DNA from 2 places in the Agrobacterium sp. NPDC090273 genome. Region 1 is predicted to be linked to the other one. Evidence: predicted binding sites of a transcription regulator. Region 1 holds the regulator's gene; the other holds the start of a gene.

Region 1 (8,693 bases):
GACATCCGGAACCCAGAAAGCAACCGCCGATCACGGCGAGTTCGACATGGCGGCACAGACATTCATCTTGACCGGCAAACAGGTCGTTCTGTCTGAAGGCACCAATGTCTTCACCGGCTGCAAGCTGACGGTGCTGATGAACACGGGACAGGCCAAGCTTGAAAGCTGTGGTGGCCCGGTTCGAATCATGCTCGACCCCAAGTCGCAAAAGAAACAGTAGTCTTTCCTCGTGAAGATACCATCGTTCTCAAATATGTTCGGCGGCACGCCGGGCCGCTCCGATGAAGCGGCGTCTGGTGCTGACAAGGCACGCTACGAAGGCACGCTGATCGCGCACGGCCTCACGAAAACCTATAATACGCGACGCGTCGTCAATGGTGTTTCGCTGGTTGTACGCCGCGGCGAAGCCGTGGGCTTGCTAGGCCCGAACGGCGCCGGCAAGACGACCTGCTTTTATATGATTACCGGTCTCGTGCCTGTTGATACGGGCAAGATCGCCATTAACGGCAACGACGTCACCTCCATGCCGATGTATCGTCGTTCCCGCCTCGGTGTAGGGTACCTGCCGCAGGAAGCATCAATTTTCCGCGGACTGACGGTCGAAGACAACATCAAGGCCGTTCTTGAGGTGCATGAACCGGACGCCAAGAAACGCAACCACAAGCTCGATGAGTTGCTGGAAGAGTTTCACATCGCGCAGTTGCGCAAGTCTCCGGCCGTTGCCCTTTCGGGCGGTGAGCGCCGTCGTCTTGAAATTGCCCGCGCGCTTGCGACCGACCCAACCTTCATGCTGCTCGATGAGCCTTTCGCCGGCGTTGATCCAATCTCCGTCAGCGATATTCAGAATCTTGTCAGGCACTTGACTGCCCGTGGGATCGGCGTTCTGATTACAGACCATAACGTGAGAGAAACGCTTGGCCTGATCGACCGTGCCTACATTATTCATGCGGGCGAAGTGCTGACTCATGGCCGTGCGGATGACATCGTCAATAATCCCGATGTACGCCGTCTCTATCTCGGCAATAATTTTAGCCTTTGACGGCTGGACGCGAAAGATTCTTCACCTCGCCCCACTCTGACGCTTGACCAAATGAGATAAAAAAGCAATTTTTGGGCCAAGTTTCATTGTCTCCGTGAATTTTCTGGAAAATGAGGCTGTGAGGAAGCTGTAAGGGGAGTTTCGCGTCCACCATGGCATTGTCTGCCAGCCTTTTGCTGCGTCAAAACCAGTCCCTCGTGATGACGCCTCAATTGATGCAGTCGATCCAGCTGCTTCAAATGACGCATTTCGAGCTGACGCAGTTTATCGCGCAAGAGGTCGAGCGAAACCCGCTGCTGGAAATTGCAGCAAACGATAGCGATTTAGGCACGACTGCGCCTGAAAATGTAGCAAACTTCAACGATGGAGATGACGATCTTTCCAGCGCGCCAACGCCTTCAGTCACATCCGATTCGGACGACTGGTACGGGGATCGCGCCGCCAATCTCGGTGAACAACTCGATACCAGCTTCGAGAACGTCTTCCCTGACGACGCGGAACCGCGGAAGGCCGATGCGCCGGAGCTTCTGAGCCAGTGGCGCTCAATGCCGGGCCAGGAAGCTGGCGAAAGCTATGATCTTGACGATTTTGTCGCTGCCAAGCCAAGCCTGCATGACCATCTGAACCAGCAAGTACCCTTCGCCATCACCTCTGCCGAAGATCGCCTGATTGCGGACGCACTGATCGGCCAACTCGACGAGACCGGTTATATTGCCGTCGATGCGGTGCAGGAGACAGCGGAGCGGCTGGGAACGACGACGGCTGCAGCGGAAAACGTCCTGAAAGCACTTCAGGGATTTGACCCACCTGGTGTTTTTGCGCGCTCACTCAGCGAATGTCTGGCCATACAGCTTGCCCAGAAAGACCGGCTCGATCCGGCCATGCGGGCTTTCATCGACAACCTGGAACTCCTGGCAAAACGCGATTTTGCCACGTTAAAAAAACTTTGCGGTGTGGATGAAGAAGACCTCCTCGATATGCTCTCGGAGATCAGAACGCTCAACCCACGACCAGGTGCCGGTTTCGAGTCGACTGTTTCCGAGACGATCGTGCCCGACATCATCGTGCGCCCGTCGTCCGAAGGTGGATGGCTGGTGGAGATCAATCCCGATACCCTGCCAAGGGTGCTGATCAACCAGACCTATTTCGCCGAGGTCTCGAAACACAAGACGCGGGAAGGCGAGGATCAGGATTTCCTGTCGGAGTGCATGCAGACCGCGCACTGGCTGACGCGAAGCCTCGATCAACGCGCCAAGACAATCATGAAAGTCGCCACGGAAATCGTGCGCCAGCAGGATGCGTTCCTGGTCAATGGGGTTGGCCATCTGCGGCCGTTGAACCTCAAGACCGTTGCCGATGCGATCAAGATGCACGAATCCACCGTCAGCCGCGTCACGTCCAAGAAGTACATGCTGACACCTCGCGGGGTTTTCGAGCTGAAATATTTCTTCAGCGTGTCGATCAGCTCCGTGGAGGGTGGCGACAGCCATTCCGCAGAAGCGGTCCGCCATCGTATCAAGACGATGATCGCTCAGGAGGCCGCGGATGCTGTTCTTTCCGACGATGATATTGTCGATAATCTGAAAAGCAGCGGTATCGATCTCGCACGCCGCACGGTTGCAAAATACCGTGAAGCGATGAACATCCCCTCCTCCGTTCAAAGACGTCGCGAGAAAAAGGCGATGGCGAAATTGTCGACCTATTGAGGACCCCAGAGATCACGTTTTCTAGGGTTTTCCGGCATCCCATTGACTCTTACCGATGCAACGGCTAGAAGCCCGCCGCACACGGTAGCAAGGTTGTTTGTAACGGATTCATCTCCACCGTCCAGAGGCGTAAATTTGGAATGGAGGCCCAAAGAGGTCTTCGAAACGCTTGGATGCGCGCGCAGCTTGACGTAAGCTGGTACTCGCAAATCACTACAAAAAGGAAAAATTCCATGAGTGTGCGTGTATCTGGTAAACATATGGAGATCGGCGAATCTTTCCGTCAGCGGATCGAGGACAACATAGGTCTGGCGGTTACCAAATACTTCGATGGGGGGTATTCAGGACAAGTGACCGTTGAAAAATCCGGGCCGCGTTTTGCTGCCGATTGCAAAATTCACCTCGATACGGGTGTTGTTTTGCACGCAGCAGGTCAGGCCAATGATCCTCAGGCAAGCTTCGAAGCTGCTGCGGAACGGATTGAAAAACGCCTGCGTCGCTACAAGCGGAAGCTGAAGGACCACCACAACGGTTCTGCTTCCAACGGCGGCACACAGGAAATTGCTTATACCGTGATGGATGCAATCTCGGACGCGGACGACGAAGTTCCGGAAGATTACGCACCCACCATCGTAGCCGAGAGCTCGAAACAGATTAAGACCATGTCCGTAGCGAGCGCCGTTATGGCCCTCGACATGACGGACGAACCGGTTCTGGTGTTTCGCAGCCCCGGTAAGGAATATCTCAACATCGTCTACCGGCGGAACGACGGCAATATAGGCTGGATCGACGCAGCGACGATCAAGAGCTGAACAGTCTGACAAGACGTGGGAGGCATCCCCGCAACAGCGAATTTGCCTCCCTACCGTCTCGATGGCATGAAGGAAAAATAGAATGGCGTTGGCAGATTTGCTGCAACAAGATGCGATTATTCCCGCCCTCAAGGTGAATTCCAAAAAACAACTGCTCCAGGAACTGGCGGCGAAAGCGGCCAGAATTACTGGAGTGTCGGAACGGGAAGTTTTTGACGTCATCCTCCAGCGCGAGCGGCTCGGCTCGACCGGTGTGGGGCATGGCATCGCTATTCCGCATGGCAAACTCAGCAGCATCAACGCGATCACCGGCGTCTTTGCGCGCCTTGAGACGCCTGTCGATTTCGAAGCGCTGGATGATCAGCCTGTCGATCTGGTGTTTCTTCTTCTTGCCCCCGAAGGGGCTGGCGCCGACCATCTGAAGGCGCTGTCGCGCATTGCGCGTGCGCTGCGTGACCCGGAGCTTGTGGCCAAGCTGCGTGCGACAGATTCCGACACCGCGATCTATGCATTTCTCAATCAGGAGCAGGCAACCGCTGCCTGACAGCGCGAGCCTTTGTGAGAGCGGCTAACCGTTCGGGCAAGACATCCACATAAAAAAACGCGCCCCGAGGCGCGTTTTTTTATTCTTCCGGAGACTTGTTGTCTCAGGCATCTTTTTCATTGAGCGAGCCTGTGCCCGGCTCAGCCGTCGCAACAGCTTCCAGCTTCGGACCACCTTTTGCAACGCCAACCATGGCGGGGCGCAATACACGATCACCGATGGTATAGCCCGCCTGAACGACCTGAAGCACCGTGTTGTTGGGAACAGTCGTGTTCGGGATTTCGAACATTGCCTGATGGAAATTCGGATCGAACTTCTCACCTTCAGCATCGATCTTCTTGACGCCGTGACGCTCAAGCGCAGACAACATCGAGCGTTCAGTCATATCAACGCCTTCGATCAGGCCGCTGATACCGGCTTCGGCATCGGTCTTGAGATGGTCGGGAATAGCTTCCAGCGCACGGCGCAGATTGTCTGATACAGCCAGCATATCGCGCGCAAAACCTGCCACGGAATAAAGCTTCGCATCCTTGACTTCACGTTCTGTGCGACGGCGAAGATTGTCCATTTCTGCGGCAAGACGCAGAAATTTATCACGCAGATCGGTATTTTCGGCTTTCAAAACCTCGATCGGATCGGGTTCTGCTGCCTTGGCGGTGATGTCTTCGAGAGCTTCTTCACCCGCCAGCGCACTGTCGATTACTTCTTCGGCGACGTCCGCGTCAGGTCCGGGCTTTTTTGTATCGTCGGTCATGACGTTCTCCAGATTGGAAGATTAACTTTGTTGTTTGCGCCCGATATCGAGCTTTGGTCGGCAAAAATCAAGGCTTGCGGCAAAAAGCCTGCCGCAATTGTCTGGTCATTAGACCAATTCCTATCGTGTTTTCCTGGAAAGGCGGGCCATAATCTGTGCCGTGTAGTCCACCATGGGAACGATGCGGGCGTAATTGAGCCGCGTCGGGCCGATAACCCCGACCGCTCCAACGACCCGGTTTTCCTCGTCGCGATACGGCGCAACAATCAGCGACGAGCCGGAAAGCGAAAAGAGCTTGTTTTCCGAACCGATAAAAATACGCACACCCGAACCGCTCTCGGCCAGATTGAGAATCTCGATGAGGTTTTCCTTGCGCTCGAGATCATCGAACAACATGCGGACACGATCGATATCCTCTTCGCCCGCAAGGCCCTCCAGCAGGTTGGAGCGGCCACGAACAATGAGACGGCCAAGCTTGCCATCCTCATTATCACCAGCCCATATCGCCAGTCCCCGTTCGACCAGATCCTGCGCGAGCTGGCCGAGCTCTGTCTGGAGCTCCGCCTTATGGATCTGAAACTGGCTCCTCAGTTCCTGCAATGTCTGCCCGCCAAGATGGGCGTTGATGAAGTTTGCGGCTTCCGTGAGTTGCGAGGACGAAATTCCCGCTGGCAATTCGATGATCCGGTTTTCGACCTGGTTGTGATCACCGACCAGCACGGCAAGCGCCTTCGTCGGCTCAAGCCGTATGAACTCGACATGCTTCAATATGACATCGTTTTTGGCGGTCAACACCAAGCCGGCCCCACGCGACATGCCAGAGAGCATGCGGCTTGCTTCGGTCAGCAGTCCGTCGAGCGGCTGCTCCTGGCCCGACATGGGGCCGATCTGACGGTCGATACTGGCACGCTGATCTTCCGGCAGATCGCCGACCTGCATGAAGGCGTCAACGAAAAACCGCAGACCCGTCTGTGTCGGCAGGCGCCCGGCACTGATATGCGGCGAATAGATCAGGCCCAGTTCTTCCAGGTCGCTCATGACATTGCGAACGGAGGCAGGCGAAAGCGACATCGGCAACAATCGAGACAGACTGCGAGAGCCCAAGGGCTCACCTGTTTCCAGATACCCTTCGACAATTCGCCGGAAGATCTCCCGCGAGCGTTCGTCCAGCAACGATGCCTGATCTCTTGAAAGCGGCGCCGAAAAACCCATTTTGCCCGTTCTTTTTCATCGTCATTATTCTGCATCAATATAGTGCGTCGTGCGGCCACGGCAAAACGGAAATTGGCGTAACACAAGGCGCTTCTTGATCGCCTCGCCGAAGGCATTGATGTGGGCGATCCATCGGTATGAAGGACCCTTTCCGAATGCGATCGCAACGATGCAGGCCATTCGCATACATATAATCCCCTCAGAACCCACAGAACTGTTTCCATTTCACCGGGAAACGCTCTAGAAGGCTGAAACGAACAAGGAGAGTGACGAGATGCGGCCTTCAGGCAGAAAAACCGACCAGATGCGCAAGGTTTCCTTCGAGCGTAATTTCTCGAAACATGCGGAAGGTTCCTGTCTTGTCAAATTCGGTGACACGCATGTGCTTGTCACGGCGAGCCTTGAAGAAAAGACGCCGCCGTGGCTGCGCAACAGCGGCAAAGGTTGGGTCACAGCAGAATACGGCATGCTGCCACGCTCCACGCACGAGCGCATGAAGCGAGAAGCTGCATCTGGCAAGCAGGGTGGCCGCACCCAGGAAATCCAGCGCCTCATCGGCCGCTCGCTTCGCGCTGTCGTTGACCTGCAGGCACTTGGCGAGCGCCAGATCAGCATCGACTGCGACGTGATCCAGGCAGATGGCGGGACGCGCACAGCCTCGATCACCGGCGCATGGATTGCCCTGCACGATTGCCTGAAGTGGATGGAAACCCGCAACATGATCAAGGTCGACAAGGTCCTCAAGGACCATGTTGCTGCGATTTCCTGCGGCATCTTTGCCAACCAGCCCGTCATCGATCTCGACTATCTGGAAGACTCTTCTGCCGAAACCGATGCCAATTTCGTCATCACCGGTGCAGGCGGCATCGTCGAAATCCAGGGTACGGCGGAAGGCACGCCTTTTTCCGAAGAAGAGTTTCTGACGCTGCTTGGTCTTGCCAAGACAGGATGCGCTGAACTGGTTGCCCTGCAGAAGCAGGCAATTGCCTGAGCCGATAGGATACGCCATGCGCAAGCTCGATACCCGCACGATCGTCGTCGCCAGCCACAACAAGGGCAAGATTGCCGAAATCGCCGATCTCATCGGACCGTTCGGCTTTTCGGCAAAATCGGCGGCAGAACTCAATTTCGCCGAGCCGGACGAGACCGGGACGACGTTTGAGGAAAATGCTGCCATCAAGGCGCTTGCCTCAGCGAAAGCGTCTGGTCTGCCGGCCCTCTCCGACGATTCCGGTCTGGTGATCTATGCTCTTGATGGCGCACCTGGTGTCTATACGGCCAACTGGGCGGAAACCGCTGACGGCACGCGCGATTTTCAGATGGCCATGCAGAAGGTCGAGGATGCACTTGCCGAGCGCAAGGCTGCAACTCCTGCCGAGCGAGGCTGCCGTTTCGTCAGTGTGCTCTGCCTTGCCTGGCCGGATGGTCATCTCGAGTATTTCCGTGGAGAGGTTGAAGGCTCTGTTGCCTGGCCGCCACGCGGAACGAGCGGGTTCGGTTACGATCCGATTTTCCAGCCGCAAGGCTATGAGGCGACATTCGGCGAAATGACCGCCGAGGAAAAACACGGCTGGAAACCGGGCGATGATTTTGCCCTTTCGCACCGTGCGCGTGCATTCAAGAAATTCGTAGAAACGTGCCTGGAGGCTTGAACCCGATGAACGGGGAGCATCAGATTTCTGCCCCCGGCACATCGCTTCTGCCGGATACGGGCGATCCGGGGTTTGGTATATACCTGCACTGGCCGTTCTGTGCGGCCAAGTGTCCCTATTGTGATTTCAACAGTCATGTCCGCCACAAGCCCGTGGATCAGGAGCGATTTACTGCAGCTTTCCTGAAAGAAATGGAGCGCATGCGGGCCATCAGTGGTCCTCGCGCCGTCACCAGCATCTTCATGGGCGGCGGCACACCATCGCTGATGGACCCGCGGACGGTTGGCGCTGTCCTCGATGGCGTCTCGCGCTTCTGGCATGTGCCAGATGGTATCGAGATTACCATGGAGGCCAACCCATCCAGCGTCGAGGCTGAGCGTTTTCGCGGCTATCGGGCGGCGGGTGTCAACCGGGTGTCACTCGGCGTGCAGGCCCTCAATGATCGTGACCTGAAATTCCTGGGCAGATTGCATGATGTTGCCGATGCCTTGAAAGCGATCCGGCTGGCACGCGAAATCTTTCCACGCATGTCTTTCGATCTGATCTATGCCCGCCCCAGACAGACGGTGGAGGAATGGGACGCGGAACTGAAAGAAGCGGTTTCCTACGCCGTGGATCATTTGTCGCTCTACCAGTTGACGATCGAGGAAGGCACCCCCTTCTACGGTCTGCACAAAGCAGGCAAACTCATCGTGCCGGACGGCGAACATTCGGCTATCCTTTATGAGGCAACGCAAGAAATCACCGAGCGTTACGGCATGCCCGCCTATGAAGTGTCGAACCACGCGCGTCCCGGCGCGGAAAGCCGACACAATCTCACTTACTGGCGGTATGGAGATTATGCCGGCATCGGACCTGGCGCCCATGGGCGTTTGACAAAGGGCTCGTCCAAGCTTGCGACGGCGACCCAGCGACATCCGGAAACCTGGCTCGAAGCCGTGGAACGCGACGGGCACGGCATGGTCGATCAGGAG
Region 2 (8,693 bases), on a different contig from region 1:
CAGCCGAGTGCCGGGTCAGGCCAGCCAGGAACCGCAACGGTGCCGCTGTGGAAGACGAGGCCGGTGAACACGCAGAATACGGCAAGCGCGAGTGCAGCGACCTTGGTCTGGAAACCGACCAGAATGGCGAGACCGGCGACGAGTTCGAACAGGCCTGCAACATAGGCAAGCAGGGTCGCGGCAGGAAGACCGGCGCCGGTGATCATACCTGCTGTGCCGGACGGGTCGGTCAACTTGCCGAAACCGGAATAGATGAAGATGAAGGAAAGCAGAATGCGGGCGATAAGAACGAGAACGTTCTGGCTGTTGGACATGGTTATCTCCAGTAATTGAGCGGCGCGTTTGCCGGGGCTGTATGGCGATGTCTGGAGATATTAATGACGCAAATAGCGCTTCGCAGAAAGATGAACAACGGAAGACAAATTGTCTTCATTAAGTGAACAATTGCCGCCCAAAAAAGCTGGCACAGATTGCTCGCCTCCCATTATTCAGGCGGCGAAACGCATGTTTTCAAAACGCGGAAACAGGAAGAAGCCGGAAATCTGCCCATGCCGTCCTTCATCGAAGCCGGAGGATTCTCCCATGCAGATTACCGGCTGCTGAGCGGCAGCCGGTGTCAGCAGATTGGTGGAGAAGCAGAAGCGTGACGGTGCTGTCGATGCCTGCTCAAACAATTCCAGGACCTTTGCGTGGTGACTGCGATCGTAACAGCGGATCAGAGTCAGCAGGCCGCACTCACCATGCGGCAACCCGTGCATGAAACATGCGTGTTCGCCAAGCATGATGACGCCACTCGAGAGGTCACTGCTCCACGCTTCGGAAATGAAAAAATTGGACAGGCTTTGGCCCATGTCAGGCTGGTTTGCTGGAAACGCGGCAAGGGCGTCGTGGCGTCTTGATATCTTGAACAACTCGCTCCCCGCATGAATCCTGGTTCAGCTTCCGTCTGTCGGGACGTTTGACTGGGTTGAATCCGATGTCGCCGCATCCGCTTTCAGCCAATGTCTCCATGGAGAAATATCCACGGCTCGATGGCACCGTTGCGGTTTTTATGCGGGCTGACTTATAGTTTCTTTTTCGTATACAACAACAACTTAATCGCGAAAAAATTTAGAATAACATGTATTTTTATATCAGATTTGCCAATTGCCATCAAAAACAATCAATATGTGACGGCATTCGATAGAAGTGAGCCGAAAATACCATGCAATGTGACGCGATTCGCGCGCTTAATGCGAGCATCACCTTCATTTAAAACAAAATGCGGTGCGTCAAGGCTCTCCATGTCTCAAAAAGAAACAATATAGAGTGCGTGTCGGTTTTACGCGAGATTTCGACCGTCAGGGCCAGACAAAGGTCGATTAAGCTGAGCGCCCCGCTTGAGCAGACGCAACAAAAAAGGGCGATCCGAAGATCGCCCTTTCTTGAGACTGTCCGGAGACAGGACTTCTTAGAAGTCCATGCCGCCCATGCCGCCCATGCCGCCGCCTGGAAGCGCCGGAGCGTCCTTCTTCGGCAGTTCAGCAATCATGGCTTCCGTCGTGATCAGCAGCGAAGCAACCGAAGCTGCGTTCTGCAGAGCGGTGCGAACAACCTTGACCGGGTCGACGATGCCGAGCTGGATCAGGTCGCCGTATTCGCCCGTCTGAGCGTTGTAGCCGTAGTTGTCTTCGTTCTTCTCGAGGATCTTGCCAACAACGATGGAGGCTTCGTCACCTGCGTTGTCAGCAATCTGGCGAACCAGAGCCTGAAGTGCACGGCGAACGATGTTGACGCCAGCTTCCTGATCGTCGTTTTCGCCCTTGACGGAGATCTTCGTGGAGGAACGCAGCAGGGCAACGCCGCCGCCCGGTACGATACCTTCCTGAACAGCAGCGCGCGTCGCGTTGAGAGCGTCGTCGATGCGGTCCTTCTTTTCCTTCACTTCAACTTCAGTCGAACCGCCAACGCGGATAACGGCAACGCCGCCAGCGAGCTTAGCAAGGCGTTCCTGCAGCTTTTCGCGGTCGTAGTCGGAAGAGGTTTCTTCGATCTGAGCCTTGATCTGGGCAACGCGACCTTCGATGTCGGACTTCTGGCCCGAACCGTCAACGATCGTGGTGTTTTCCTTGGAGATCGAAACCTTCTTTGCCTTGCCGAGCATGTCGAGCGTGACGTTTTCGAGCTTGATGCCGAGGTCTTCGGAGATCACGGTACCACCGGTCAGGATGGCGATGTCTTCGAGCATGGCCTTGCGACGGTCGCCGAAGCCAGGAGCCTTGACAGCAGCGATCTTGAGGCCGCCACGCAGCTTGTTGACGACGAGCGTCGCAAGAGCTTCGCCTTCTACGTCTTCAGCGATGATGACGAGCGGCTTGCCGGTCTGAACGACAGCTTCGAGAACCGGCAGCATAGCCTGAAGGTTCGAGAGCTTCTTCTCGTGGAGCAGGATGTATGCGTCTTCGAGGTCCGCAATCATCTTTTCCGGGTTGGTAACGAAGTAAGGCGACAGGTAACCGCGGTCGAACTGCATGCCTTCAACGACTTCAAGTTCGGTTTCAGCAGTCTTGGCTTCTTCAACGGTGATGACGCCTTCGTTGCCAACCTTCTGCATTGCTTCAGCAATGTCGAGACCGATCTGACGCTCGCCGTTAGCAGAGATCGTGCCGACCTGTGCAACTTCTTCCGAGGTGTTGATCTTCTTGGCCTTTGCCTGCAGGTCCTTGACGACTTCTGCAACAGCGAGGTCGATACCGCGCTTCAGGTCCATCGGGTTCATGCCGGCAGCAACTGCCTTTGCACCTTCGCGAACGATGGCCTGTGCCAGAACGGTCGCGGTGGTGGTGCCGTCACCGGCGATGTCGTTGGTCTTGGAGGCAACTTCGCGAACGAGCTGTGCGCCCATGTTCTCGAACTTGTCTTCCAGTTCGATTTCCTTGGCGACGGAAACGCCGTCCTTGGTGATGCGCGGTGCGCCGAAGGACTTGTCGATAACGACGTTACGACCCTTCGGGCCGAGGGTGACCTTTACTGCGTCAGCGAGAATGTCGACGCCCTTGAGCATCTTTTCGCGTGCGCCGCGGCCGAATTTTACTTCTTTGGCTGCCATTGTTCAAAACTCCTGGTTTCGAATGACCGGAACGGTATCCGGCATAAATTTAAGGAAACGACGGGTTCGGCCAGATCAGCCGATGATGCCCATAATGTCGGATTCCTTCATGATCAGAAGGTCTTCGCCATTGAGCTTGACTTCGGTGCCGGACCACTTGCCGAACAGAACGCGGTCGCCAGCCTTGACGTCGAGAGCGACAACCTTGCCGGACTCGTCACGTGCGCCAGAACCGACAGCGACGATTTCGCCTTCCTGCGGCTTTTCCTTTGCGGTATCGGGAATGATGATGCCGCCCTTGGTCTTTTCTTCGGACTCAACGCGACGAACGACAACGCGGTCGTGCAGCGGGCGGAAATTGGTGCTTGTCATTGTCTAATCCCTCGATCAAATGACTTGGTGCGGTTTTGAACGCACATGATGGTTGTTAGCACTCACCTTGCTGGAGTGCCAGCCAAGCCGAGATAAGGAGGCCTTCTGTCCGAGTCAAGGACGGCCCCCCGGAAAAATTTCCTGCCTTATGGTTAGCAGCGCTTCATGACAGAAATTTCCGCTCGCAAAAGGTGATCTGTGCTCATCATTCGACAGTGTTCGAAGACCTCGCCCTGCCATCTGTTGTGGTAACGGGCTGCGGCTTGTGTGTGCTTGAGCGGTAAAACGGTGCTTCCACGTATTTCTGCGTCAGATAGGCAAAAGGGATGGCTGTGGCGAAGGTCAATGTTGCAAGCAGGGCAAAATAGGTCGCCTGATCGAGCCCCTGATTATTCAGGAGATACATCCAGCCATATAGCGGGATCATGTGCAGCAGGTAGAGTGGATAGGACACCGTTCCGAGAAACGTCATGGCCGGATGTTCGAGGAAACGTGTTACGGGCCCTTTCTGACGCTTCTTGTCGCGAACCATCAGTGCACCGCCAAAAATGAAGATCCATGCGCCCATGGCAAGATCAAACCAGCCGACGGCGGCTGCGAGCGGAATGACGATCAGCGGTGAAAGCAGCGGCTGATTTTTCCAACGCATGTTCCAGAGATAGTAGCTGGCAATGCCGAGCGCGAAGTAGATTGCGTAGTTGGCAAGGATGGCAGCATTCGGCCAGCGTTTGAGATACCAAACGGCAACAACGGTAAAAACCGTAAAGGCGATCCGCAACGCCTTGCTTTGATGATGCAGGAACCAGAACACAATCGGCGCGATCACATAGAACTGGAACTCGGTTGAAATATTCCATGCCTGGCCGAGGAATGCGTAAGCGCCGAGCGGCAGCCAGCTATCTGGCACAACGCCATGCAGCATGGTGACATGGGCAAGGCTGTTCCACTCCCAATCCGCGAAACTGTTGTTGAGGATGGCAATACGCCCGGCATTGCGGGCGCTCTGGAAATCGGCCTGGATCAAGGCTTCATAGGCGATCCAGGCAAAGGCAATCGAAAGGACGAATGCAAAGATATAGGCTGGATAAATCCGCTTCAGGCGGCGGGATATGTACGTCGTGTAGTCTTCCGAAAGCGACGACATCATCACGAAAATCACGAAGCCGCTCATGATGCAGAAAATCTGCACCCGGATTTTTTCGTTGATGAGCGGTTTGAAGACGCCCATCGCATCAGGATCGATCCCGGCTGCCGGCAAAAGATGGACAACCACGACCCATGCCGCCAGCAGTCCACGCAAGCCTTCGAGCTGATCTATTCGCTTCATGGCTCATCCTCCATATGAGCCAGCCCCGCGCACATAAAACCATCTCGATGCCGCGATCACAACATGTTGCATTGCAAAAAATCAAAATGCGGCTCTCGCGGCAGCGCACCGTAGGCATTCTTTTTTTCTTGCCATCGCTGCCGGGCTTTGCGATGTCAGCCGTGTCTCCTTCAGCATCTGGAAAGCGTATCATGGCCCATCGCATTGCAACCCTCGGCGAAATTACCGCGGAGTTTGACGTTGTTCTCTCCGACGTCTGGGGCGTTCTGCACAATGGCGTCGCGGCCTTTCCCGATGCGGCCAAAGCACTGCAAGCAGCCCGCGAGGCCGGCAAGACGGTGGTGCTGATTACCAACTCACCGCGTCCGGCCCCCGGTGTCATTACGCAGTTGCGTGCGCTTGGTGTATCGGATGAAGCCTATGATCGGATCATCACGTCTGGCGACGTTACGCGCGGTCTGATTGCTGAAGGCCCGGAAAAGGTGTTCCTGCTCGGTCCTGAACGTGACCTGCCGCTGCTCGACGGTCTAGCGGTTGAACGTGTCGGCGAAGCTGAGGCGCAATCGGTGGTCTGCACCGGATTTTTCGACGACGAGACGGAAACACCGGAAGATTACACCGACATGCTGAAGGGCTTTATCGCCCGCAAGGTGCCAATGATTTGCGCGAACCCCGATCTGGTGGTCGAGCGCGGCGAGCGTATCATCCCCTGTGCCGGGGCCATGGCCGCTTATTACGAACAGCTCGGCGGTGAGGTCCGCATTGCCGGAAAACCGCATTCACCGATCTATGATGCCTGCCTTGCCGCAGCCAAAGACGTTCGTGGTAATTTCGACAAGACACGGGTGCTTGCCATTGGCGATGGCATGCCGACTGATGTGAAGGGTGCGATTTCGAGCGGTCTGGAACTGCTCTATATCAGCGGCGGTATCCACGCCGCCGAATACACTCTGAATGGCCAGACGGATGAGGCATTGTTGAATGCCTATCTGAAAGGACAGGGTGCAGCACCCGGCTGGTGGATGCCGCGTCTGGCGTAAGGGTGGGGCTGTCATGACCGTCTTTCATCGCAATGAGAAAAAAGAGCCGCTGCCAGAAAATCTGCGTGGTGGCGTCATCGCCATCGGCAATTTTGACGGCGTGCATCGCGGTCATCGTGCCGTTTTGGATCGCGCGTTGGAGTTGGCGGAAGCGCGGGGTGTTCCGGCGCTTGTGTTGACATTCGAGCCCCATCCTCGTTCGGTGTTTCGTCCTGACACTCCGGTTTTCCGCCTGTCGCCAGCCCCTTTGAAGGCGCGACTTCTGGAGGCGATCGGTTTCCAGTCCGTCATCGAATATCCGTTTGATCGTGCGTTTTCCGAACGGTCTGCCGACGAGTTTGTCAAATCCATCCTCGTCGACTGGCTGGGCGCCAGTGCAGTGGTGACCGGTTTTGACTTTCATTTCGGCAGGGGCCGGGAAGGTGGCCCGGCATTTTTGATGCAGGCCGGCAAACGTTATGGGTTCGACGTCACGTTGGTTGATGCCTTCCGGGATGAGGGAGCCGATGTCGTGTCGTCCAGCCGTATTCGTGATCTTCTGTCTGAGGGCGATGTCTCCAGTGCGGCGGGTCTGTTGGGATATCGCTTCACGGTCGAGGCCGAAGTCATCGGTGGTCAGAAGCTTGGTCGCACACTGGGTTTTCCGACGGCCAATATGTCGCTCCCTCCCGAAACTGAACTGAAGGCTGGCATCTATGCTGTTCGTTTCCGCCGGACGGATGGAAGCCTTCATGATGGTGTCGCGAGCTTCGGTTATCGTCCGACGGTCACCGAAAACGGTGCTGCTCTGCTGGAAACATATGTCTTCGACTTTTCCGGCGATCTCTATGGTGAAGTCTGTTCAGTGTCTTTCTTCGGCCATCTGCGCGACGAACTGAAGTTCGAAGGCCTGGAGCCACTCGTCGCCCAGATCAGGCAGGACGAGGAAGAAGCGAGAGCGCTGCTCGCGGGCGTTCGGCCTTTAACCGAGTTGGACGCGAAAATAGCCTTTTGACGTAGCAATTGCATGATTTGTCGGCGGCTGCGTCATACAAAGCCCTGCAACATCATACAAACAACTTCCTTTTTGCCCGGAAAGGTCTTAAACAACCGGTCATGCACCAATATCGGTCGACGTTCATATCCCGAATTATTGGCCCGGCCTTCCGCCCGCTCTGAGAGCCGGAAGGTCCGGGATTTTGGTGCTTGTCAAAAGCACCCTCCGTTTTGCCCTCTTTGTAGTTAAGACGGCGCGGCCCTTCGGGGGCGCCGCGACAATGGTACGATCATGAACGACACCGCAGAAAAAATCGATTATTCCTCAACGCTTTACCTGCCGCAGACGGATTTCCCGATGCGCGCTGGTCTGCCGCAGAAAGAGCCGGAAACGGTCAAGCGTTGGCAAGAAATGGGCCTCTACAAGAAGCTGCGCGCTTCCGCCGCCGGCCGCGAGAAATTCGTGCTGCATGACGGCCCGCCCTATGCCAACGGCAACATCCATATCGGCCACGCGCTCAACAAGATCCTGAAGGATGTCATCACCCGCTCGTTCCAGATGCGCGGTTACGATTCCAACTACGTTCCGGGCTGGGATTGCCACGGTCTGCCGATCGAGTGGAAGATCGAGGAAGCATATCGCGCCAAGGGCAAGAACAAGGATGAGGTTCCGGTCAACGAATTCCGCAAGGAATGCCGTGAATTTGCCTCGGGCTGGATCAAGGTTCAGGCTGAGGAATTCAAGCGCCTCGGCATCGAGGGTGACTTCGACAACCCCTACACGACGATGAACTTCCACGCTGAGGCTCGGATTGCGGGTGAATTGCTGAAAATCGCCAAGAGCGGTCAGCTTTATCGCGGCTCGAAGCCCGTCATGTGGTCCGTGGTCGAGCGTACTGCGCTGGCTGAGGCGGAAGTCGAATATGCAGACGTAGAGAGCGACATGATCTGGGTGAAATTCCCGATCCTGGATGGTGCTGCTGATCTCAAGGGTGATTTTGTCGTCATCTGGACGACCACGCCCTGGACCATCCCCGGTAACCGTGCCATCGCCTTTTCGTCGCGTGTCGAGTATGGCCTTTACGAAGTTACGGAAGCCGCCAACGATTTCGGTCCGCGGCCGGGCGAAAAGCTGATCTTCGCCAAGAAGCTGGCCGAAGAGGCCGCAACCAAGGCAAAGCTGACCTTCAAGCTGGTTCGTGACGTGAAAGCGGAAGAACTGGCCGCCATGACTTGCGCCCATCCGCTGGCATCGCTCGGTTACGATTTCGCCGTGCCGTTGCTTGATGGCGACCACGTCACGGATGACGCCGGTACGGGCTTCGTTCACACAGCGCCGAGCCATGGTCGCGAAGACTTTGACGCATGGACCGGTCATCAGCGCGTCATCGAAGCGCGTGGCATCTCCTCCAAAATCCCGTTCCCGGTCGATGACGCCGGTTTCTATACCGAGGATGCTCCCGGTTTCGGCCCGTCCGCCGAAGGCGGTGCTGCCCGCGTTATGGATGACAACGGTAAGAAGGGCGATGCCAACGAGCGCGTCATCAAGGCGCTCATCGCGACCAACACACTGTTTGCGCGTGGCCGCCTGAAGCACAGCTATCCGCATAGCTGGCGTTCCAAGAAGCCTGTGATCTTCCGTAATACGCCGCAATGGTTCGTCTATATGGACAAGGAACTCGGCGACGGCACTACGCTCAGGTCGCGTTCGCTTTCGGCCATCGACCAGACACGCTTTGTGCCGGCTTCCGGCCAGAACCGCCTGCGCGCCATGATCGAAGGTCGCCCGGATTGGGTTCTGTCGCGCCAGCGCACCTGGGGTGTGCCGATCGCTGTATTTGCCGACGAAAAGGGTGAAATCCTGGTCGACGATGCTGTCAACCAGCGCATC

Evidence for each region. Region 1 encodes HrcA, which represses chaperone genes, less so after heat shock. Its sites were predicted from a motif close to GTTAGCACTCNCNNNNNGNGAGTGCTAAC; they were not measured.
Region 2: a site for HrcA is predicted at 3,515-3,543, ahead of groES (co-chaperone GroES). Genes of this name have one in related genera too.

The regions. Positions count from the first base shown of each region.
Region 1 covers NZ_JBIVYN010000005.1:170,104-178,796, forward strand. The annotation lists gene ACIQT8_RS15125 (LptA/OstA family protein) at 1-220, shown strand, start outside; gene lptB (LPS export ABC transporter ATP-binding protein) at 254-1,039, shown strand; gene rpoN (RNA polymerase factor sigma-54) at 1,192-2,745, shown strand; gene hpf (ribosome hibernation-promoting factor, HPF/YfiA family) at 2,979-3,557, shown strand; gene ptsN (PTS IIA-like nitrogen regulatory protein PtsN) at 3,640-4,101, shown strand; gene grpE (nucleotide exchange factor GrpE) at 4,205-4,855, opposite strand; gene hrcA (heat-inducible transcriptional repressor HrcA) at 4,976-6,067, opposite strand; gene rph (ribonuclease PH) at 6,342-7,058, shown strand; gene rdgB (RdgB/HAM1 family non-canonical purine NTP pyrophosphatase) at 7,075-7,719, shown strand; gene hemW (radical SAM family heme chaperone HemW) at 7,725-8,693, shown strand, end outside.
Region 2 covers NZ_JBIVYN010000004.1:303,511-312,203, reverse strand. The annotation lists gene ACIQT8_RS13535 (DoxX family protein) at 1-314, opposite strand, end outside; gene ACIQT8_RS13530 (hypothetical protein) at 489-911, opposite strand; gene groL (chaperonin GroEL) at 1,451-3,088, opposite strand; gene groES (co-chaperone GroES) at 3,164-3,460, opposite strand; gene ACIQT8_RS13515 (acyltransferase family protein) at 3,666-4,787, opposite strand; gene ACIQT8_RS13510 (TIGR01459 family HAD-type hydrolase) at 4,979-5,827, shown strand; gene ACIQT8_RS13505 (bifunctional riboflavin kinase/FAD synthetase) at 5,841-6,821, shown strand; gene ileS (isoleucine--tRNA ligase) at 7,095-8,693, shown strand, end outside.